One region of the Streptomyces sp. NPDC045955 genome, then DNA from elsewhere that is predicted to be linked to it. Evidence: riboswitches for the same ligand, from Rfam matches in the RefSeq annotation. Region 1 holds a riboswitch; the other holds the start of a gene.
The links. Region 1 has a riboswitch for cobalamin ahead of AC07F0_RS24755 (ribonucleoside-diphosphate reductase subunit alpha). Riboswitches for the same ligand answer to the same signal wherever they lie in the genome.
Positions count from the first base shown of each region.

Region 2: another riboswitch for cobalamin. It lies ahead of AC07F0_RS15565 (cobalamin biosynthesis protein); the one in region 1 lies ahead of AC07F0_RS24755 (ribonucleoside-diphosphate reductase subunit alpha).

Region 1 covers NZ_JBWKKY010000012.1:67,237-76,895, forward strand. Annotated here, with positions in the region: gene AC07F0_RS24755 (ribonucleoside-diphosphate reductase subunit alpha) at 1-2,138, opposite strand, end outside; cobalamin riboswitch at 2,260-2,384, opposite strand; gene AC07F0_RS24760 (GNAT family N-acetyltransferase) at 2,437-2,943, opposite strand; gene mctP (monocarboxylate uptake permease MctP) at 3,016-4,644, opposite strand; gene AC07F0_RS24770 (DUF3311 domain-containing protein) at 4,641-4,907, opposite strand; gene AC07F0_RS24775 (GntR family transcriptional regulator) at 5,050-5,814, opposite strand; gene AC07F0_RS24780 (extracellular solute-binding protein) at 6,125-7,405, shown strand; gene AC07F0_RS24785 (carbohydrate ABC transporter permease) at 7,478-8,464, shown strand; gene AC07F0_RS24790 (carbohydrate ABC transporter permease) at 8,461-9,300, shown strand; gene AC07F0_RS24795 (glycoside hydrolase family 3 protein) at 9,310-9,659, shown strand, end outside.
Region 2 covers NZ_JBWKKY010000006.1:393,859-400,069, reverse strand. Annotated here, with positions in the region: gene AC07F0_RS15585 (alpha/beta hydrolase) at 245-1,372, opposite strand; gene AC07F0_RS15580 (class II aldolase/adducin family protein) at 1,669-2,379, opposite strand; gene AC07F0_RS15575 (inorganic phosphate transporter) at 2,595-3,854, shown strand; gene AC07F0_RS15570 (hypothetical protein) at 3,889-4,110, shown strand; cobalamin riboswitch at 4,241-4,380, shown strand; gene AC07F0_RS15565 (cobalamin biosynthesis protein) at 4,482-5,423, shown strand; gene AC07F0_RS15560 (cobyric acid synthase) at 5,420-6,211, shown strand, end outside.

The DNA.
Region 1 (9,659 bases):
GACTGGGACTGGTCCAGGAACGGGGTCCTGGCCGCCGCCATGTCGATCAGGCCGCGCTGCGGGATCTCCCACGCCGTGCGGTAGAGGGCGCGTACGTCCTCGGGGATCCAGGTGAAGTCCTGCACCGAGCCGTTGGCCTCGCGCAGGGCCTCCCGGCTGCGGGCGTCCCACACGCCGAGCCGCTTCAGCTCCTGAACCAGGTAGGAGTTGACCTGGAGGAACTCACCGGACAGCGTCTCGCGCTTGAACAGGTTGGACACCTGCGGCTCGATGCACTCGTACACGCCCGCGATGGAGGCGATCGTGGCCGTCGGCGCGATGGCGAGGAGCAGGGAGTTGCGCATGCCCGTCGCGGCGACGCGCTCGCGCAGGGCCGCCCAGCGCTTTGGCCAGGTCAGCTCCACGTCGTAGTGGTCGGGGTGGAGCACACCCTTGGCCGTACGGGTCTTCTCCCAGGCCGGCAACGGGCCGTTGCGCTCGGCGAGATCGGCGGAGGCCTCGTAGGCGGCGAGCATGATCCGCTCGGCGATGCGGGTGGAGAGCGCCTTGGCCTCCGGTGAGTCGAAGGGCAGGCGCAGCTTGAAGAAGACGTCCTGCAGACCCATGACCCCGAGGCCGACCGGACGCCACCTGGCGTTGGAACGGCCTGCCTGCTCGGTCGGGTAGAAGTTGATGTCCACGACCCGGTCGAGGAACGTCACGGCCGTGCGGACGGTCTCGTCCAGCCGCTCCCAGTCGATGTCCCCGCCGGACCGGTCGACGAGCGCGCCGAGGTTGACCGACCCCAGGTTGCAGACCGCCGTCTCCCCGTCGCTGGTGACCTCCAGGATCTCCGTGCAGAGGTTGGAGGAGTGGACGACGTGGCCCGGTTCGGCCGTCTGGTTGGCGGTGCGGTTGGCGGCGTCCTTGAAGGTCATCCAGCCGTTGCCGGTCTGCGCGAGGGTGCGCATCATGCGGCCGTACAGCTCACGGGCGGGCAGGGTCTTCTTCGCCAGGCCCTTCGCTTCGGCGGCCCGGTACGCGGCGTCGAACTCCTCGCCCCACAGGTCGGCCAGCTCGGGCACGTCCGACGGGGAGAACAGCGACCACTGCGCGTCGGCGTTCACACGCCGCATGAACTCGTCGGGCACCCAGTGCGCGAGGTTCAGGTTGTGCGTGCGGCGGGCGTCCTCACCGGTGTTGTCGCGCAACTCCAGGAACTCCTCGATGTCCAAGTGCCAGGTCTCCAGGTAGACCGCGGCGGCGCCCTTGCGGCGGCCGCCCTGGTTCACGGCGGCGACCGAGGCGTCGAGGGTCTTCAGGAACGGGACGATGCCGTTGGAGTGGCCGTTCGTGCCGCGGATCAGCGAACCGCGGGCCCGGATGCGGGAGTACGCGATGCCGATGCCGCCGGCGTGCTTCGACAGCCGCGCCACCTGGTGGTAGCGGTCGTAGATCGAGTCCAGCTCGTCCTTGGGGGAGTCGAGGAGGTAGCAGGACGACATCTGGGGGTGCCGCGTGCCGGAGTTGAAGAGGGTGGGGGAGGAGGGGAGGTACTCGAGCCGGCTCATCAGCCCGTAGAGCGCGGCGACTTCGTCGACTGAGCGGCGGGTGTCGTCCTCGGCGAGACCGGCGGCGACGCGCAGCATGAAGTGCTGGGGCGTCTCGATCACCTTGCGGGTGATCGGGTGCCGGAGCAGATAGCGGCTGTGCAGGGTACGCAGGCCGAAGTAGCCGAAGCGGTCGTCGGCGGCCGTGTCGATCAGGGCGTCGAGACGGGCGGCGTGGACGCGCACGAACTCGGCGGTCCGGTCGGCGATGAGGCCCTCCCGATGCCCGGCCGCCACGGCCTCGGTGAAGCACGTGACGCCCTGCGAGGCGGCCTCGGCGCGGATCCCGATCGTCAGCAGGCGCGCGGCCAGCCGGGAGTAGGCGGGATCCTCGGAGATGAGGCCCGCGGCCGCCTCGGTCGCCAGCTCGCGCAACTCCGACTGGTCGGCCCGCGCGGACCGGCCGCGCAGCGCGGCGGCGGCGACCCGGCCCGGGTCGGCGTCGGGCAGGTCGGCGGTCAGCTCGGTCAGGGTCCGCAGCAGCGCGGCACCGGGACCGTCGTGCTCTTTTTCCGCGGCTGAGACCGGATCGGCTGGCGCGATGGTCACGTGGGGCTCTCCCTCGCTCGGCACGGGGCCTCAGCGAGGGCAGGGGGCAGCGCGAACGCACGCGGCGTCGCGTCCACCGGCCCACTCCGCGAGGCCCGGACGTCAGGGCGCACCGACCGGGCGGCCGGGCGCGCTGTCGGCAGGTCCTCGGACTGAAGCCTGTGCGCGAACACGCACAAGTACACCGTTGCGGGACAGTTCCGGATTCGCACCGGATTCCCCTGCGGCGACAGCGAGCATGAGCATACATCTTGTGCCGGGCGGCGAAAGCACCCCTAGATGTAGTGTCGCGACGGTTTCACAGCGTCAACTCGTAGGTGAGGAGAGTGATGTCGGCGAGCTCCGGAAGGGGGTTCCAGTCGCGCTCCGGGGTACGGGCGAAGCCGAGGCGTTCGTAGATGCGGTGGGCGGAGCGCATGGTGCGCTGTGTCGACAGGACGACGCGGACGCAGCCGTCCGTCGCCCGGGCGCGGTCGACGCAGGCGCGGACGAGGGCCTCTCCGGCGCCGCGGCCGCGGGCCTCGTGGGCGACGGCGAGCATCCGTATCTCGGCTTCTGAGGGCCGGGCGATGTCGGCCATGGGACCGCCGGCGGGGACGAAGGTGACGCCGCCGAGGAGGTGTTCGCCTTGGGTGGCCACCAGGACGTCCGCGGCGGCGGCCCGCTTGGCCACGTCCCTGAGTTCGCCGAGGTATCCGTCGCTCTCCCCGAAGTCGAGGAGGCCGTCCCGCAGGTAGGCCTGGGCGGTGATCTCGCCGAGGGCGTCGTATTCGGCGGGCTTCACCCGCCGGATGAGGATGTCCATGGTCCGAGTGTGCGGGACGGGTATGGCAACGGGCCACCGGTTTTCCACCGACGGCCCGCTGTCACCTGCGAGTCAGTGCGAGGTGCCCGCCGTCGCCGGCGGAAGCTCCACCTGGACGCCGGGGTCGCCCGCGTCCGCCGTGTAGTCCTCCGGCTTGGTCTCGTCGATGCCGTCGGGGGCCTTCAGAGCCCTCAGGGCGAAGGTCAGGACGACGGTGACGACGACGTTCAGGACGAACGCCGTGAGGCCGATGTAGCCGATCTCGCCGATGCCCGGGATCTCCTTCGAGGAGCCGCCGAAGTGCTTCTGGGTCGGCGAGGCGACGCCGTACGCGGCGACCGTTCCGTAGACCATGCCGACCGCCCAGCCCGCGAGCAGCGCCCAGCGGTGGAACCAGCGGGTGAACAGGCCGCCCACCAGGGCCGGGAAGGTCTGCAGGATCCAGATGCCGCCCAGTAGCTGGAAGTTGATGGCGACCGTCTTGTCCATGGTGAGGACGAAGGCCAGCGCGCCCACCTTCACCAGCAGCGACACCAGCTTGGAGACCTTGGTCTCCTGCGCGGGCGTGGCGTCGGGCTTGATGAAGTCCTTGTAGATGTTGCGGGTGAAGAGGTTCGCGGCCGCGATGGACATGATGGCCGCCGGGACCAGGGCTCCGATGCCGATCGCCGCGAAGGCCACGCCCGCGAACCAGTCGGGGAACATGGTCTCGAACAGCTGCGGAATCGCCAGCTGTCCGTTCTGCACCTTGATCCCGGCCGCGATCGCCATGAAGCCGAGCAGTGCGAGCAGGCCCAGCATCAGCGAGTACAGCGGCAGGATCGTGGTGTTGCGGCGGATCACGTCACGGCTCTTCGAGGACAGCGTCGCCGTGATCGAGTGCGGGTACATGAACAGCGCGAGCGCGGAGCCCAACGCCAGCGTGGCGTACGTCCACTGCCCCGCCTCCGGCGGCGCGAGCGCACCGCGCGGCGCGCCCGTCGCCGGGTTGGTCTGGCTGAACGCGTCGCCCGCCTTGGCGAAGATGTCGTCGAAGCCGCCCAGCTTGATCGGGATGTAGATGATCGCCACCGCGATGACGATGTAGATCAGGGTGTCCTTCACGAACGCGATCAGCGCCGGCGCCCGCAGACCCGACGAGTACGTGTACGCCGCCAGCACACCGAAGGCGATCAGCAGGGGCAGGTCCTTGATGAACCAATTGGTGTTCTCGCCGCCGCCGACGCCCATGACGTCCAGCACGGCCTGGATGCCGACCAGTTGGAGCGCGATGTACGGCATCGTGGCCAGGATGCCGGTCACGGCCACCGCCAGCGACAGGCCCTTGGAGCCGAACCGGCCGCGCACGAAGTCGGACGTCGTCACGTACCCGTGCTTGTGCGAGACCGACCACAGGCGGGGGAGGAACGTGAAGATCAGCGGGTAGACGAGGATCGTGTAGGGCACCGCGAAGAAGCCGGCCGCGCCCGCCGCGTAGATCGCCGCCGGCACGGCCACGAAGGTGTACGCCGTGTACAGGTCGCCGCCGAGCAGGAACCAGGTGATCCAGGTGCCGAACGAGCGGCCGCCCAGGCCCCATTCGTCCAGGCTGTGCTCATTCTCGGCCTTGCGCCAGCGCGCGGCCAGGAAGCCCATGACCGTGACGGCCAGGAAGAAGAAGATGAAGACGGCGAGTGCGACGCCGTTCACGCCGTCGTTCACTGCGACGCACCGCCCTTCGCGGCGGAGCGGGCGCGCTGGTCACGCTGCCACAGCTTGTAGGCGATCATCGTCAGCACCGTGGAGATCAGCACCCACGCCATCTGGTACCAGTAGAAGAACGGGATCCCGATGAAGGCCGGGTCGGTCTTGGCGTACGAGCCGACCCACAACATGGCCACGAAGGGTGCTATGAGGCAGAGAGCGATGACGACGCGCATCGGCGTCACCGTCGCCCCTCTGCCGGCTTCTGGGGCTTGCGACATCAGGCGGCTCCGTCCCCTCAGTGATCACCTGTGTAATGCGCAGGCAATCTAGGTCAGGGTGCGGCGGGAACGGAACCCCTCGTCCGTAATGCGGTACCCAAAAGAAACCGGGCTCAGCACCAGTCGCAGCGCCCCGCGCGCACTACTCCTGGGGACGCTTCAGACGCGCCACGAACTTGTACCGGTCCCCCCGGTACACCGACCGCACCCACTCCACCGGTTGGCCCTCCCGGTCCAGTGAGTGACGGGAGAGCATCAGCATCGGCAGACCGACGTCCGTGCCGAGCAGGCCGGCCTCGCGCGGGGTGGCCAGCGAGGTCTCGATGGTCTCCTCGGCCTCCGCGAGATGGACGTCGTAGACCTCGGCGAGCGCGGTGTAGAGGGAGGTGTACTTCACCAGGGACCGGCGCAGGGCCGGGAAGCGCTTCGCGCTGAGGTGGGTCGTCTCGATGGCCATCGGCTCGCCGTTGGCCATGCGCAGCCGCTCGATGCGCAGCACCCGTCCGCCGGCCGCGATGTCGAGCAGCCCGGCGAGGCGGTCGTCGGCGGTGATGTAGCCGATGTCCAGGAGCTGCGAGGTGGGTTCGAGACCCTGGGCGCGCATGTCCTCGGTGTACGAGGTCAGTTGCAGGGCCTGCGAGACCTTCGGCTTGGCGACGAACGTGCCCTTGCCCTGGATCCGCTCCAGCCGCCCCTCGACGACCAGCTCCTGCAGCGCCTGGCGCACGGTCGTGCGCGAGGTGTCGAACTCCGCCGCCAGTGTGCGCTCGGGCGGGACCGGCGTGCCGGGCGCCTGGGTCTCGGTCATGTCGAGCAGGTGCTTCTTCAGGCGGTAGTACTTGGGCACGCGTGCGGTGCGGACGGGCGCCCCGCTCTCGTTCTCCGCACTGCTGATGTCGGTGCTCATGCTCCGCCTTCCCGGCTCCTGTGCCGACACGATCTCACTTGTATACCGTCGGCGCCGCTTTTGGTCTAGTCCATAACTCCAAGTGGTCCACCTGGAGTATGCCGTGCCTGGCCGGGTTTTCGCCGGGTTCTTACTTAAAGGTTCCTGCATATGTACGTCGCATAACGGCTGGTCAGAGCTCATTCCGGACCCTTGACAGGCCTGCTGGTCTGGTCCAAGCTCCCCCTACTGGTCTACACCATTGGTCCAGGGTCCTGGCCCCACGAACGCGGGGAGCAGGGGGGTCGGTGGCATCCCTGAGGAGGGTGGCGTGAAGCGCAAGCTGATATCCGCGATCGGTATCGCGGGCATGGTGGTCTCCATCGCGGCGTGCGGGGGCGAGGGCGGCAGCGGGTCGGACAAGGGCGCGGACGCCAAGGAGCTGACCGTCTGGCTCACCGTCGACGCGCAGAACAACTGGCCGGAGCTGGTGAAGGCCGCCGACGCGGCGGTGCAGAAGAAGCACCCCGGTCTCAAGATCAACCACGAGTACTACGGCTGGCCCGACAAGAACGCCAAGCTCGACGCCGTCCTCGCCACCGACAAGGCCCCCGACGTGGTCGAGATGGGCAACACCGAGATGCTCGGCTACATGGTCAAGGGCGCCTTCGCCCCTCTCGACGCGGGCACGTTCGACCACTCCGACGCCTGGCTGGACGGCCTCAAGGCCTCGGTGACCTACGAGGGCAAGACCTACGGCGTCCCGTACTACGCCGGCGGCCGCGTCGCCAACTGGCGCAAGGACGTGGCGGCCTCGGTCGGTGTGAAGACGCCCCCGAAGACGTACAAGGAGCTCACCGCCGCCCTGGACAAGATCCAGAAGAAGCAGGGCGGCAAGTTCAGCGCCTGGTACCAGCCGACCCGCGACTGGTACGCGGCCATGTCCTTCGTCTACGACGCCGGCGGCGCCATCGCCACCGAGTCGGGCGGCCAGTGGAAGGCCTCCCTCTCCTCGCCCGAGTCCCTCAAGGGCCTCAAGGAGTTCAAGAACGTCGTCGACTCCTACATGCACGGCGACAAGACCAAGGACGAGTCCGACCGCTACATCGTCTACGGCCAGGGCAAGTCCGCCATGATCTTCGCCGCCGCCTGGGAGGGCGCGACCGCCGAGGACCCGAAGAACGACAAGTCCGGCAAGCTCAAGGGCAACCTCGAGAACTTCGTGATGCCCGGCCCGTCCGGCAAGCAGATGCCCGTCTTCCTGGGCGGCTCCGACCTCGCCGTGCCGGTGAAGTCCGACGCGCAGGCCCTGGCCGCCGAGTGGATCAACGCGTTCACCGGCTCCTCCGGCCAGAAGGGCCTGATGGCCAAGGGCAACCTGCCCAACAACAAGACCGACCTCGCGACGCTGAAGAACGACCCGAAGACGGCGGTCCCCGCCACCGCGGCCGAGTCCAACTGGTTCGTCCCGATGGCCCCCGGCTGGGGCCAGGTCGAGAAGGCGCAGATCCTCCAGACCATGCTCCAGAGCATCGGCACCGGCAAGAAGTCGGTCGAGGCCGCCGCCAAGGAGGCGGACGCCGCGATCGACAAGGTCATCAACACCAAGTGACCTGTGGGCGGGGCTCCTGGTTCGCGGAGCCCCGCCGTCGTCAAGACCTGAGGGACCGCCGAGGAGCGCGCGATGAGTGCCGCAGACACCACCACCCCCGTCAAGGTGCCGCCACCGCGGCAGGCACCGCCACCTCCCGCCGCCCAGCGGCCACGGGCGAACCGGCCGTCGGGCGGGACCGCGGTCCCCTGGCTGCTGCTCGCGCCCTGCCTGCTGATCCTCGCTCTGATCATGGGCTATCCGCTGGCCCGTCTGGTCACCCTGTCCTTCCAGAAGTTCGGGCAGTCCCAGCTGTGGGGCTTCCAGCCGGCCGAGTCGGTCGGGTTCGGCAACTTCGCGAAGGTGCTGGGCGACGGTGAGTTCTGGACCGTCGTGGTCCGCACGATCGTCTTCGCCGCCGGGGCCGTCGTCTTCACGATGGTGGCCGGCATGGCGATCGCCCTGCTGCTCCAGCGGGTCTCCGGCTGGCTGAAGGTGCTCATCAACATCGTGCTGGTGGCCGGCTGGGGCATGCCCGTCATCGTGGCCACCACGGTCTTCAAGTGGCTCTTCGACTCGGACTACGGCGTCTTCAACGCGCTGCTCAGCAAGCTGCCCGGCGTCGAGATGATCGGCCACAACTGGTTCGCGAGCGGTCCCGAGGGCCTGGCCGTGATCATGCTGCTGGTGGTGTGGGGAGCCGTGCCGTTCGTGGTCATCACCCTCAGTGCGGGTCTCACCCAGGTGCCGAAGGAACTGGAGGAGGCGGCCCGCCTGGACGGCGCCGGGGCCTGGGGCGTCTTCCGCTATGTCACCCTGCCCGTCCTCAAGCCGATCATCGTGATGCTCACGACCCTGTCGGTCATCTGGGACATGGGCGTCTTCCCCCAGGTGTTCGTGATGCGGGGCGGCCACCCCGAGCCGGAGTTCCAGGTCCTCAACACCTACTCCTACGACCGGGCGTTCGTGGTCAACGACTACGCCCAGGGCTCGGCGATCGCGCTGATCACCGTCCTGCTGCTGCTCGGCGTGGTCGCCGTCTACATGCGGCAGATGCTGAAGATCGGAGAGGTCGAATGAGCAGTACGCTGACCGGCCGCCGGGCGCCGAAGCTCTGGTGGAACCTCCTCGGCCTCCTGGTCTTCGTCACCGCGGGCTTCCCGCTGTACTGGATGCTCAACACGGCGTTCAAGCCCGCCGAGGACGCCATCGACCCGGACCCGAGCCTGCTGCCGACCGGCATCACCTTCGCCAACTTCGGCCGGGCGCTGGACATCGCCGATTTCTGGGGCCCGGTCGGCCGCAGCATGGTGGTGTCCCTGGCCGTGGTCGTCATCGGCATGGTCGTCGGGCTGCTGGCCGCGCTCGCCATCTCGCGCTTCGCCTTCCGCGGCCGCAAGATCGTGATCGTGGGCATCCTCGCCGTCCAGATGGTCCCGCTGGTCGCCATGATCATCCCGGTGTTCCTGCTGCTCAACGACCTGGGCCAGTACGACCGGCTGACGGGCCTCATCATCACGTACCTGACCTTCATCCTCCCGTTCACCGTGTGGACGCTGCGGGGCTTCATCGTCAACATCCCGAAGGAACTGGAGGAGGCGGCCATGGTCGACGGCTGCTCCCGCACGGGCGCCTTCCTGAGGGTCGTCTTCCCGCTCCTGGCCCCCGGCATGGTCGCCACCTCCGTCTACGGTTTCATCCAGGCCTGGAACGAGTACCTGTACGCCCTGATGCTGCTCAGCCAGAAGAACCAGACGGCGACGGTCTGGCTCGGCAACTTCACCACGAAGCACGGCACCGAATACGCCCCGATGATGGCCGGCGCCACGATGATGGCCGTGCCGATCGTCGCCCTCTTCCTCCTCGTCCAGCGCAAGATGGCCGCGGGCCTGACCGCGGGCGCCGTGAAGGGATGACCCCGCCCCATGACGACACTCGCCGGCGCCACCGACACGCTCACCCGTGACGCCCTGACGGTCCTTCAGCCCGGTTTCACCGGAACCACCGCCCCCGACTGGCTGCTGCGCCGGCTCGGCGAGGGCCTCGCCTCCGTCGGCCTGTTCGGCCGCAACATCGCCTCGCCCGGCCAACTGGCCGAGCTGACCGCACAGCTGCGGGCCGAGCGCGACGACGTCCTGGTCGCGATCGACGAGGAAGGCGGTGACGTGACGCGCCTGGAGGTGCGGACCGGCTCCTCCTTCCCGGGCAACCACGCCCTCGGCGCGGTGGACGACGTGGAGCTGACACGAGAGGTCGCCCACGAACTGGGCCGCCG
Region 2 (6,211 bases), on a different contig from region 1:
GAGGGCAGTCTTCCGGTTGACGGTCCGAAAACCCAAACGGAATGTCACGGCGGGCGACGGGGATGGCCAACGCACGGGGCCCCGTGAATGGTCGAGGGCCGCAAACAGGCCAGTGGTACGACGCTAAACGGAATCTTCCCGACCGGTCTGCGGGGAGCGGAACCGGGTGGTTGCGACGGGGCGAAGGGGACGTGAACGGCCGGTGTGGAGGCCGGTGCACGAGGCCGGTGTGCGGGGCCAGGGGTCATATGAGAGGTGTCAGGAAGCGTCGCAGGGCTTCCTCGTAGCCCTGCGGGTCGGCGTTCCACATCGCCGAGTGGGGCGCGTTGCCGACGGTGCGGAAGGCGACCATGTCGGGGCGGGCGTCGGCGAGCCGGCGGGAGAGCTGCCAGGGGGCCACCGTGTCGTCCGGTCCGTGGAAGACGAGTGCCGGGACCCGGAGCCCGGCGGCGGGGGACGCGTCCGGGACGCGGTCGCCGTACAGACCGGTGCGGCCCTGTGCGGCGCGGACCGCCAGGGGCAGCAGCGCGCCCGGGGTGTGGCGGGCCGCGGCGAGGGCGCGCAGGGTGGTCTCCCAGCTGAGCACCGGGGAGTCCAGGACGAGCCCGCAGACGCGGTCGCGCAGCCCCGAGTGCGCGGCGGCGCGCAGGGCCATGGTGGCGCCGGTGGACCAGCCGTGCAGGACGACCTGGCGGGCGCCGTGGCGCACGGCGTAGCGGATCGCCGCGTCGAGGTCGCGCCACTCGGTCTCGCCGAGGTGGTTCAGGCCGTCGGGCGGGCGGGGTGCGCCCAGGTCGCCGCGGTAGGCGAGGGCGAGCACGGGCACGTGGTTGCGGTGCAGGAACCCCATGACGTTCATGGCGAGTTCCCGGGTGGTGCCGAGGCCGTGGACGGCGATCACCCAGGTGTCCCGGGCGCCGGGCACGAACCAGGCGGGCAGGGGACCGAGTTCGCCGGGGATGTCGACGTCGGCGTGTTCGATGCCGAGGGCGGCGCTCGGGTTGCCGACGTGGACGTTGGGGGTGAGCCAGGCCTTGTCGCCGGGTTTCAGGGTGCCGTGCGTGACGCTCTCCAGGCGGCGTACGACGGTGTCGGCGGTGTCCGAGGCGCCGGTCAGGACGGGCCCGACGACCGCGTGGGAACCGTCGCCGGACAGGCCGTAGCGGCCGGGCCGCAGGGCGGCCAGGTCCCGGGTGAGGCTGATCTGCCCCTCGGCGGTGCCGTGCACGGTGAGCCGGGGTTCGGTGGGCAGGGGCCTGCCGGGAGGCGCCTTGAGCGCGGCGTCACTGGCGAACCGTCCGGCGGCCACGGCGGCCGCGCCGGCTCCGATCACGGCGGTGACGGCAGCGGCCGTCGCTCTGGCAGTGCGCACGGCTCCAGTGTCCCGGCGGACCCGGCGACGGACCAGTGGGCGGCAGCGGCGGGGTGATGGGCCCCGGGGGGGCAGCGCGCGGCCCAGACGGGCAGCCCCTCCCCAGGAGAGCCGCGCGGGTTGGCGGCGTCGGCGGCGCACCGGTGGCATCCCCGGCCGGTGCGCCGAGGCAGCCGGGGCGGGACGGGGCGGGACGGGGCGTCCGGGCAGACCCGTCGGCCCGGGGGCGGCAGGCCGGATCCGTCGGCCCGGGGCGTCCGGGCAAGCCCGGCGGGACGGGGCGTCCGGGCCGAGTGTCAGCCGCGTTGCCCGTAGCCCCGCAGTTGTTCCTGGACCTCCGCCAGCTGCTCCCCCGACAGCAGGCTCGGGGACAGGCCCGGGACCGATGCGGCGGTCAGCCACAGGCGGCACATCCATTCCAGCTGGGCCGTGCGGTCGTAGGCCTGGCCCAGGGACGCGCCGTGAGTGACGGTGCCGTGGTTCTGGAGGAGGCAGCCGGAGCGGTCGGCGAGGGCGCGGAGCATGTTCTCGGCCAGCTCGGCGGTGCCGTACGTGGCGTACGGGGCGACCCGGACGGGCCCGCCGAGCGCGGCGGCCATGTAGTGGATCAGTGGCAGCTCGCTCACGAGCGTCGATACGGCCGTCGCGTGCACGGCGTGGGTGTGGACGACGGCACGGGCGCCGGTCGTGCGGTAGACCGCGAGGTGCATGGGCAGCTCGCTGGTCGGGACGAGCGTGCCGAGGACCTGCCGGCCGTCGAGGTCGACGCCCGTCACGTCGTCCGGCTCCAGCCGGTCGTAGGGGACGCCCGAGGGCGTGACCAGGACCGTGTCCCCGACGCGCACCGAGACGTTCCCGGACGTGCCGACGACGAGTCCGTCGGAGACGGTCCGGCGGGCGGTCGTGACGAGTTCCTCCCAGGCGCGCGCCTCCTCAGGGCGCACGCTCCTGCGCCGCGACTCCCCCACGTCTCGTGTGTCCCGCCCGTCGCCTCGCTGCTCAGCCATGCGGCGATCCTGCCAGGCGGGCCCCCAACGCGCCGTCGGGCGGGTCCACTTCAGGCCGGAAGCCGTGTATACGAAAAGGTGCATACCACCCCGCCCCCGGCCGGGACGCGAAAGCCTCGACCACGGACACCCCCGCGCCCCCCTCAGTTCATCTTCCGTTCACTCGGATTACCTACGTTCGACGAGCCAATGACCTCGAACGATTGCCTGGGTAAATGGAAAGCTTCTCGCTGATCCTCGCGATTGTGGTGGTAACCGCACTCGCGTTCGATTTCACGAACGGTTTCCACGACACGGCGAACGCGATGGCCACGACCATTTCCACGGGCGCCATGCGGCCCAAGGTCGCCGTCGCCATGTCCGCCGTCCTCAACCTGGTCGGCGCCTTCCTGTCGGTGGAAGTCGCCAACACGATCTCCAAAGGTCTCGTCGACGAGACCGGCATCCGTCCCGAGGTCATCTTCGCCGCCCTGGTCGGAGCGATCCTCTGGAACCTGCTGACCTGGCTGGTCGGCCTGCCGTCGAGTTCCTCGCACGCCCTGATGGGCGGCCTGATCGGCGCCACGATCGCCTCGGCGGGCGTCGGCGCGGTCCACGGCGACGTGCTGGTCACCAAGGTCCTGATCCCGGCGATCGCCGCCCCGCTGGTCGCGGGCATCGCGGCGATGCTCGCGACCCGGCTGACGTACTCCCTCGGCAAGAAGGCCGACGGCAAGGCCTCCGAGAAGGGCTACCGGGCCGGCCAGATCGCCTCCGCGGGCCTGGTCTCGCTGGCCCACGGCACGAACGACGCCCAGAAGACGATGGGTGTCATCACCCTCGCCCTGGTGGCCGGCGGCGCCGTCGCCCCCGACTCCGACCCGCCCACCTGGGTCATCCTCTCGGCGGGTCTCGCCATCGCGCTCGGCACGTACCTCGGCGGCTGGCGCATCATCCGCACCATGGGCAAGGGCCTGACCGACCTCCAGCCGCAGCAGGGCTTCGCCGCCCAGACCAGCGCGGCCACGGTCATCCTGGCCTCCTCGCACATCGGCTTCTCCCTCTCCACCACCCACTCCGTCTCCGGCTCGGTGATGGGCGCCGGGCTCGGCCGCAAGGGCGGTGTCGTCCGCTGGTCGACGGCGACGCGGATGTTCGTCGCCTGGGGCCTGACGCTGCCGGCGGCGGCCCTGGTGGGCGCGCTCGCCGAGTACGTCACCGGCTTCGGCAGCTGGGGCACCGCGGTGGTGGCCGTCTTCCTCGTCGCCTCCAGCGCGGCGATCTGGAAGCTCTCGCGGCGTCAGGTCGTCGACCACACCAACGTCAACGACACCGACGAGGCGGAGCCGGCCGGTGTGGTGACCACGGCGATGGCCGCGGTGACGCCGCCGCCCACGGGTGGCGCGGCCACGGACGAGCCGAGTGCCACGATCCCGGCACCGGCGGCCCCGGCCCCGGCCGAACGCCGGCCCTCCACCACGACCACCCCGGTCTGATCCCGCCCACTCGGTTACAAGGAGAACCTCTGCCATGAAAATCGACTGGGCCGCCCTCGGTTCCGTCTTCGGCGTCAGCCTCGTGGTCACCGTGGCCCTGGTGGGCCTGTTCACCCTCGGCATCACCGGCCTGTCCCGCCGCGAACGGGCGGTGGCTGCCGGCGGGTCCGCGGGGCTCGCGGTGACGGGCGCGTACGCGTGCTTCGCGGCGTGCGCGGCGGCTGTGGGGTACGGGATCTATCTGATCGTGGCCTGACGGCCTGACCGCACGAGGTTCCCGCCGGGCGGGACAGGACTTCCGTCCTGTCCCGCCCGGTCGTCGTGTGGCAGGGGCGCGGTGTGGGCTTCTGCACACTCTCCCCTCGCAGGTCAACGGCAAGTTGACGACTGATCCCGGCCGTGGTGGACTGCCGGGGCCATTAACGGCGGCAGGAGAGGAAGCCGGTGGAAGTCCGGCGCGGTCCCGCCACTGTCACCGGGGTAGCAATCCCCGGGAGCCAGGAACTCTCACCGCCGGTCTAGTCGAACCAGGGCGTGGACACCCTGAGTGAGGACATATCGCCATGCGCGGCTGCCGATCGAGGTTCAGTACCCCACCCCTGCCCGCCCCTGCGGCCGGCTGAGCCCATGGGTGCCGGTCGCGTCTTCGCGTACGGCGCCGCCGCCGGTCTGATCGGTGACCTGCTGCTCGGCGATCCGCGCCGGGGGCATCCGGTCGCCGTGTTCGGGCGGGCCGCGGGCGCCGTGGAACGGGTGCTGTGGCGGGACCACCGGGGATGGGGCGCGCTGCACACCGTGGTGTGCGCCGGAGGAGCCGTCGCGCTCGGGGGCGTCGCCGCGCGCGCCGTGCGGGACTCCGCCGTCGCGTCCGTCGCGCTGACCGGTGCCGCCACCTGGGCCGTGGTCGGGGGGACTTCGCTCGCGCGGGAGGCACGAGCCGTCGGGCGTGCCCTGGAGGTGGGGGACGTCGAAGGCGCCCGGGCGCGGCTGCCGCATCTGTGCGGGCGGGATCCGCAGGCGCTCGACGCCGACGGGATCGCCCGGGCCGTGGTCGAGTCCGTCGCCGAGAACACCTCCGACGCGGTCGTGGGGGCGCTCGTGTGGGGGGCCGTCGGCGGTGTGCCGGGGCTCCTCGGGTTCCGGGCCGTCAACACCCTCGACGCCATGGTCGGGCACAAGTCGGCCCGATACCGGCGCTACGGGTGGGCCTCCGCGCGGCTGGACGATCTCGCGGGCTGGCCGGGGGCCCGGCTGACCGCCGTGCTCGCGGCCCTGGCAGGAGACGACCCACGGGGAGCGGTCAGGGCCTGGCGTGCCGACGCCGACCGGCATCCGAGCCCCAACGCCGGGCCCGTGGAGGCCTCGTTCGCCGGGGCGCTCGGGGTGCGGCTGGGCGGGACCCTGTCGTACGGCGGGCGCGTCGAGCACCGGCCCGTGCTCAACGGGGCCGGGCGGGCCGTCGCCACCCGGGACATCGAACGGGCCGTACGGCTGTCCAGGCGTGTCGGCTGGCTCGCGCTCGGCGTCTGTGCCGCCGCGCGCCGCATCGCGAAAGGGAGTACGTCATGACGGGCGGTGGGCTTCTCGTCGCCGGTACCACCTCCGACGCCGGCAAGAGCGTCGTGACGGCCGGGATCTGCCGGTGGCTGGTGCGGCAGGGCGTCAAGGTCGCGCCCTTCAAGGCGCAGAACATGTCCCTCAATTCGTTCGTGACGAAGGAGGGGGCCGAGATCGGGCGGGCGCAGGCCATGCAGGCGCAGGCCTGCCGCGTCGAGCCGACCGCGCTGATGAACCCGGTGCTGCTCAAGCCCGGCGGCGAGAGCAGCAGTCAGGTCGTGCTGCTGGGCAAGCCGGTCGGGGAGCTCAGCGCACGCGGGTACCACGGCGGACGCCAGCAGAAGCTGCTCGGTACCGTGCTGGACTGCCTGGAGCAGTTGCGGGGCACGTATGACGCGGTGATCTGTGAGGGGGCGGGCAGTCCCGCCGAGATCAACCTGCGGCGGACCGACATCGTCAACATGGGGATCGCCCGCAACGCCGGGCTCCCCGTGCTCGTCGTCGGCGACATCGACCGGGGCGGTGTCTTCGCCTCGTTCTTCGGGACGGTCGCGCTGCTGTCGCGCGAGGACCAGAGTTGCGTCGCCGGGTTCCTCGTCAACAAGTTCCGGGGGGACGTCTCCCTGCTGGAGCCGGGGCTCGACATGCTCCAGGGCCTCACCGGGCGGCGTACGTACGGCGTCCTGCCCTTCCGCCACGGTCTCGGGATCGACGAGGAGGACGGGCTGCGCGTCTCCCTGCGGGGAACGGTCCGCGAGTCCGTCGTCGCCCCGCCGGTCGGCGAGGACGTGCTGCGTGTC